Regions from separate parts of the Synechococcus sp. CB0205 genome, predicted to be linked through region 1. Evidence: predicted binding sites of a transcription regulator. Region 1 holds the regulator's gene; the other holds the start of a gene.
What was found. The regulator HrcA, encoded in region 1, represses chaperone genes, less so after heat shock. The targets are predictions, from matches to a motif close to TTAGCACTCNNNNNNNNNGAGTGCTAA.
Positions count from the first base shown of each region.

Region 2: groES (co-chaperone GroES) is a predicted target of HrcA. The motif match lies at 1,680-1,706, and genes of this name have one in related genera.

Region 1 is NZ_ADXM01000013.1:39,774-43,182, reverse strand. It holds gene trpB (tryptophan synthase subunit beta) at 1-1,029, shown strand, start outside; gene CB0205_RS0101215 (heat-inducible transcriptional repressor HrcA) at 1,022-2,008, opposite strand; gene CB0205_RS0101210 (ABC transporter transmembrane domain-containing protein) at 2,047-3,409, opposite strand, start outside.
Region 2 is NZ_ADXM01000035.1:12,740-16,148, forward strand. It holds gene atpC (ATP synthase F1 subunit epsilon) at 1-48, opposite strand, end outside; gene atpD (F0F1 ATP synthase subunit beta) at 65-1,525, opposite strand; gene groES (co-chaperone GroES) at 1,796-2,107, shown strand; gene groL (chaperonin GroEL) at 2,155-3,409, shown strand, end outside.

The DNA of each region.
Region 1 (3,409 bases):
CTCTACGAAGCGGAACGGCTGAGCGAGCACTACCGCCGCGCCGAGGGCGGCCCGCGCATTTGGTTGAAGCGCGAAGACCTCAATCACACCGGCGCCCACAAGATCAACAACGCCCTGGGCCAGGCACTCCTGGCCCTGCGGATGGGCAAAAAGCGGATCATTGCCGAAACCGGTGCGGGCCAGCACGGTGTGGCTACCGCCACGGTCTGTGCGCGCTTTGGCCTCGAGTGCGTCGTCTATATGGGAGCCGAGGACATGCGCCGTCAGGCCCTGAACGTCTTCCGGATGCGTCTGCTGGGGGCAACGGTTCAGCCCGTCACCGCTGGCACCGCCACCTTGAAGGACGCCACCAGTGAGGCGATCCGCGATTGGGTCACCAACGTTGAGACGACCCACTACATCCTGGGTTCCGTCGCAGGCCCCCATCCCTTCCCGATGCTGGTGCGCGATTTCCATGCCGTGATCGGCGAGGAGACCAAGCGCCAGTGCCATGAGGCCTTTGGCCGTAACCCCGATGTCCTGGTGGCCTGCGTTGGTGGGGGCTCCAATGCCATGGGTCTGTTCCACCCCTTTGTCCAGGACACCGACGTCCGCTTGATCGGCGTGGAAGCGGCCGGCGATGGCGTTCCCACCGGTCGCCATGCCGCCACCATTACCGAGGGTCGCGTAGGTGTGTTGCACGGGGCGATGAGCCTGCTGCTCCAGGACGAGGAGGGGCAGGTGCAGGAGGCGCACTCCATCAGTGCCGGCCTGGATTACCCCGGTGTGGGCCCTGAGCACAGCTATCTCAAGACCATCGGCCGGGCTGAGTACGGCGCCGTTACGGATGCGGAGGCCCTCGATGCTCTGCAGCTGCTCTGCCAGCTGGAGGGCATCATCCCGGCCTTGGAGACCGCCCACGCCTTTGCCTGGCTCGACAAGCTCTGCCCCACCCTGGCCCCAGGGAGCGAGGTGGTGCTCAACCTCTCCGGCCGCGGCGACAAGGACGTCAACACGGTTGCCGACCGCCTGGGCAGCGCCCTCAGCTGAGCAGCCGATCGAGGTAGCCCGCGACGCTCTCCACCGCTGAACGAGCGGTGGAGTAGGCCATGCGCATGGGGCCGATCAGGGCGACGTGGCCGTCGTTGCCGTAGCTGGCTTGCACCACTGCGCAGTCCTGCAGGGCGGGATGGGGGTGCTCTGAGCCAATCCAGACCCCGCCCCTGCCGCTGGCGGCCTTGCTGCGCAGAACCTGTTGGGGCTCCAGCTCCACAAGTTGCAGCAGCGGTTTCAGGCTGGAGCTGCGTTGGAATTCCGGTTGGCCAAGCAGTCCCGCCACCCCGAGGCTGACGGCGCCTTCGCTGCTGTTGCCCCGGGCCAGGTTGTGGCTGCTGAGGCCCTGCCGCAGCAATTCGCCGCTGCTTCCCAGTTGGCTGGGGAGTGCCTTCCAGTTCAGGCGACCAGTACCCCCCTGGAGTTGATCGCTGGCCCAGCGCTCCAGGGCTGGCACCTGGGCACCCAGTTCCTCGGGCATCCGCAGGTTGAGACAACTGGCGGCGGCCCCCTTTTCCACGAGCAGCACCAGTAACCGGTCGTCGCTTGGGACCAGCCGGACCGTCTCGAGGCGTCCCCCCATCTCCTGGGGCCGGGTGATCAGGCTCATCAGGCCCGTGAGGTCGGCCAGGCGGCGGGCGAGCTGCAGCAGCAGGTCATCCAAGGCGGCCCATTGCAGGCTCAACCCCGTGAGCTCACGGTTGAGTTGATTGGCGGCGGCACCGGGGGCGGGCAGGAGGCAGTCCACGTAGTGGCGATACCCCAGTTGGCTCGGAACGCGGCCGGCGGAGGTGTGCGGTTGGGTGAGCAGGCCCCGCTGCTCCAGGGCTCCCATGGCGGAGCGCACCGTGGCTGGGCTGGCCTGGAGGTCAAAGCGCCGCACCAGGGTTTGGCTGCCCACGGGCTCCGTGGTGTCGACGTAGTGCTGCACCGTCGCCTGAAGCACCTGCTGTTGCCGTCGGGGCAGGGGCTGCAAAACGGTGCACTGATGCCGCTTTGCGGATGCTACGGGGCCTACACGCTAGCGCGGGCTGAATGCAGGAAAAAGCGGCGGTAGTCCGGGTCCTGATCGAGCAAATCCAGGAAGCGATCCCGGTCGAGCCGCAGCAGCAGTCCGTCTCCCCGCGCCCGCACGGTGACGGCCCGGGGGTGGTCCTCGATCAGGCCTGCGTCGCCGAAGAAGTCCCCCTCCTCCACCAGCCCCTGTTTGATCGGAGTCCCGCCCCAGAGATCGTTCTGCAGCACCTCCAAGGTGCCGGCCACCACCACATAGAAGGCGTCCGGGGCGTCCCCTTCGCGGAAGACCTCCTCGCCATGGCGGATCCGATCGCTGACGAATTCCGAGGCCAGCCAACGCAGCAGCTTGGGATCGACGCCGTGGAACAGGGGGATGGTGGCCAGGCGCTCGGGCGTGATCCGGACCCGTTGCCCCAGCTCCAGGTTGAAGCCGCTCATCTGCCGGTGCCAGAAGGAGGCATAGAGCCCGCCAGCGGCCAACAGATCGTTGTGGTGGCCGAGCTCCACCACTTGGCCTTGATCGATCACGGCGATCTGGTCCATGGCCGCAGCGGCCCGCAGCCTGTGCAGCACGGAGACCACCGTGCGGCCCTCGCTCAAGCGACGCAGTGTGGTGTTGATTGCTTCTTCGGTGCTGGGATCGAGGGCGCTGGTGGCTTCATCCAGCAGCAGCAGCTGGGGGTTGCGCACGATCGCCCGGGCAATGGCGATCCGTTGTTTCTGGCCACCGGAGAGGCGCCCGCCACCGGAGCCGACCGGGGTCTGGAGGCCGTTGGGTAGGGACTGAATCAGTTCCCCGAGCTCGGCGGCTAGGGCTGCATCGAGGACCTCCTGATCGGACGCATCGAGCCGGCCCAGGCGGATGTTGTCCGCGATCGAGAGATCGAACAGGACGGTCTCCTGCGGGACCAACGCCACCTGCTCAAGCCAGGCGCCCCGGTCGGTGGTGCTCAAGGGCACGCCATCGACCCGCAGGCCACCGCGCTGGGGCTCGATTTGCCGCAGCAGCAGTCGAAGCACGGTGCTTTTCCCGCCGCCGCTGGGGCCCACCAGGGCAAGGGAGCTGTTGGCGGGGATCGTCAGGTTGAGTCCGTCCAGGCCGCCACCACCCGGGTAGCGGAACTGCACCTGCTCGATCCTCAGCTCCTTCCGCAAGGCCGGGGGGCTGGGTTCGATCCCCCGGGCCAGCGCCGGCCGTTGCTCGGAGCGCTTGGCGGCGGGCAGCTGCTGCTCCAGCAGGTTCAGGGCCGTCGTGGCGGCCTGGAGTGGGAGAAGGGAGGCGCCCAGCTGCCACATGCCGCTGACCATGGCCGTGGCGATCCCCAGGGCGGAGACCAGCTGGCCCACCGTGAGTTGCCCT
Region 2 (3,409 bases), on a different contig from region 1:
GTCGAAGACGCTCTGGTCTGGAGCCAGAACGCGGAGGGTGAGAGACATCAGCTAACGCTCCGGATCAACCTTTGGCGTCGGCTTGGATCTTGGCCGCCTTGGCCTTCACTTCGTCGACGTTGCCCACCAGATAGAAGGCAGCCTCGGGCAGGTGATCCAGTTCACCGGAGAGAACCATGTTGAAGCCCTTGATGGTGTCCTCGAGCTTCACGTACTTACCGGGCATGCCGGTGAAGATCTCAGCCACGAAGAAGGGCTGGGAGAGGAACTTCTCGATCTTGCGGGCGCGGTCCACGGTGCGACGGTCGTCTTCGGACAGTTCGTCCAGACCCAGAATCGCAATGATGTCCTGGAGCTCCTTGTAGCGCTGCAGGGTGGACTGCACAGCGCGGGCGGTGCGGTAGTGCTCGTCACCCACAACGGAGGGCTGGAGCATGGTGCTGGTGGAATCCAGGGGATCCACAGCGGGGTAGATGCCCTTGGAAGCCAGGCCGCGGCTCAGCACGGTGGTGGCGTCCAGGTGAGCAAAGGTGGTAGCCGGTGCGGGGTCGGTCAGGTCGTCCGCAGGCACGTACACAGCCTGAATCGAGGTGATGGAACCCTCGAGGGTGGAGGTGATGCGCTCCTGCAGCTCACCGACGTCGGTGCCGAGGGTGGGCTGGTAGCCCACAGCGGAAGGCATGCGGCCCAGCAGTGCGGAGACTTCGGAGCCGGCCTGAACGAAGCGGAAGATGTTGTCGACGAACAGCAGCACGTCCTGCTTGTTCACGTCGCGGAAGTGCTCAGCCATGGTCAGAGCCGAGAGACCGACGCGCATGCGGGCGCCGGGGGGCTCGTTCATCTGGCCGTAGCAGAGGGCCACCTTCGACTTGGAGAGGTCCTCGGCGTTGATCACGCCGGATTCCTTGAATTCCTCGTAGAGGTCGTTGCCCTCGCGGGTGCGCTCACCCACGCCACCGAACACGGACACACCGCCGTGCTCTTTAGCGATGTTGTTGATCAGCTCCTGGATCAACACGGTCTTGCCCACGCCGGCACCGCCGAAGAGGCCGATTTTTCCGCCCTGGCGGTAGGGAGCCAGCAGGTCGATCACCTTGATGCCGGTCTCGAACACCTTGGGCTTGGTCTCGAGGTCGGTCAGCTTGGGAGCTTCGCGGTGGATGGGGGCGGTGGTGGTGGTGTTCACCGGGCCCTGCTCATCAACGGGCTCACCGAGCACGTTGAAGATGCGGCCGAGGGTGGCCTCACCCACGGGAACGGAAATCGGAGCACCGGTGTCCAGAGCGCCCATGCCGCGGACCAGGCCGTCGGTGCCGCTCATGGCGACGGCGCGGACGCGGTGGTCGCCGAGCAGCTGTTGAACCTCAGCGGTCAGAGCAACGTCTTGACCAGCCGAGTTTTTGCCCTCGATGCGGAGAGCGTTATAGATCTTTGGCAGCTTGCCGGCCGGGAATTCAACGTCGATCACCGGTCCGATCACCTGCCGGACGATGCCTTTGGTGCCGGTGGCAGTAGCAGCAGCCATTTAAAGGAGAAGTCGCAGGACGCACAGCGGGACGCAGCCCGCCTGAAGCGGCGCAAACATACCACCGCGCCCCTGCACCCCGTCACCCCTCCCCTGCCCTGTTCGGTCACCCGCCCCGCGGGGTGGTTGTGGACTCGGGAAGCGCGCCCATAACTTGGCACTCAGGGGATGTGAGTGCTAACTCGCGTTCCTAGGCGTTTTTACGCCGCGACCCTGGCAGCGTCTCTGGCGCCATGCCAATGGTTTCGCCAACCAACCCGAATTCCATCCATGGCTGCTGTTTCCCTAAGCGTTTCCACCGTCAAGCCCCTGGGCGATCGCATCTTCATCAAGGTCTCTGAGTCCGAAGAGAAGACTGCCGGTGGCATCCTTCTGCCCGACACCGCCAAAGAAAAGCCCCAGGTGGGCGAGGTGGTTCAGGTGGGCCCCGGCAAGCGCAACGACGACGGTTCTCGTCAGGCTCCTGAAGTGAGCGTTGGCGACAAGGTGCTCTACAGCAAGTACGCCGGCACCGACATCAAGCTCGGCAGCGACGAGTACGTGCTCCTCTCCGAGAAGGACATCCTGGCTGTCGTCAACTGAGCCTCAACACCGTCTTCTAACCACCCCTACCGCGAGATTCGCCTCCCATGGCTAAGCGCATTATTTACAACGAGCAGGCCCGCCGCGCCCTCGAAAAAGGCATCGACATCCTGGCTGAGTCCGTTGCCGTGACCCTTGGTCCTAAGGGCCGCAACGTCGTTCTCGAGAAGAAGTTCGGCGCTCCTCAGATCATCAACGACGGCGTTACCATCGCCAAGGAGATCGAGCTCGAGGATCACATCGAGAACACCGGTGTCGCCCTGATCCGTCAGGCCGCCTCCAAGACCAATGACGCCGCCGGTGACGGCACCACCACCGCGACCGTCCTGGCCCACGCCATGGTCAAGTCCGGTCTGCGCAACGTTGCTGCTGGCGCCAACGCCATCACCCTGAAGAAGGGCATCGATAAGGCAGCTGAATTCCTGGTCGAGAAGATCAAGGAGAACGCCAAGCCCATCAGCGACTCCAACGCCATCGCCCAGGTCGGCACCATCTCCGCCGGCAACGACGAGGAAGTCGGCCGCATGATTGCCGACGCCATGGACAAGGTCGGCAAAGAGGGTGTGATCTCCCTCGAGGAAGGCAAGTCGATGACCACCGAGCTGGAGGTCACCGAAGGCATGCGCTTCGACAAGGGCTACATCTCCCCTTACTTCGCCACCGACACCGAGCGGATGGAAGCGGTTCTGGAGGAGCCCTACATCCTGCTGACCGACAAGAAGATCGGTCTGGTCCAGGACCTGGTGCCCGTGCTCGAGCAGATCGCTCGCACCGGCAAGCCTCTGCTGATCATCGCTGAGGACATCGAGAAGGAAGCCCTGGCCACCCTGGTGGTCAACCGTCTGCGTGGCGTCCTGAACGTGGCGGCTGTGAAGGCCCCTGGCTTCGGCGATCGCCGTAAGGCCATGCTCGAGGACATTGCTGTTCTGACCAACGGTCAGCTGATCACCGAGGACGCCGGCCTCAAGCTGGAGAACGCCAAGCTGGAGATGCTGGGTACCGCCCGCCGCATCACCATCAACAAGGACACCACCACCATCGTGGCCGAAGGCAACGAGGTGGCTGTGAAGGCCCGCTGCGAGCAGATCCGCAAGCAGATGGATGAGACCGACTCCACCTACGACAAGGAAAAGCTGCAGGAGCGTCTGGCCAAGCTGAGCGGCGGTGTGGCCGTGGTCAAGGTGGGTGCCGCCACCGAGACCGAAATGAAGGACAAGAAGCTGCGCCTGGAAGACGCCATCAACGCCACCAAGGCGGCCGTTGAAGAGGGCATCGTTCCTGGCGGTGGCACCACCCTGGCTC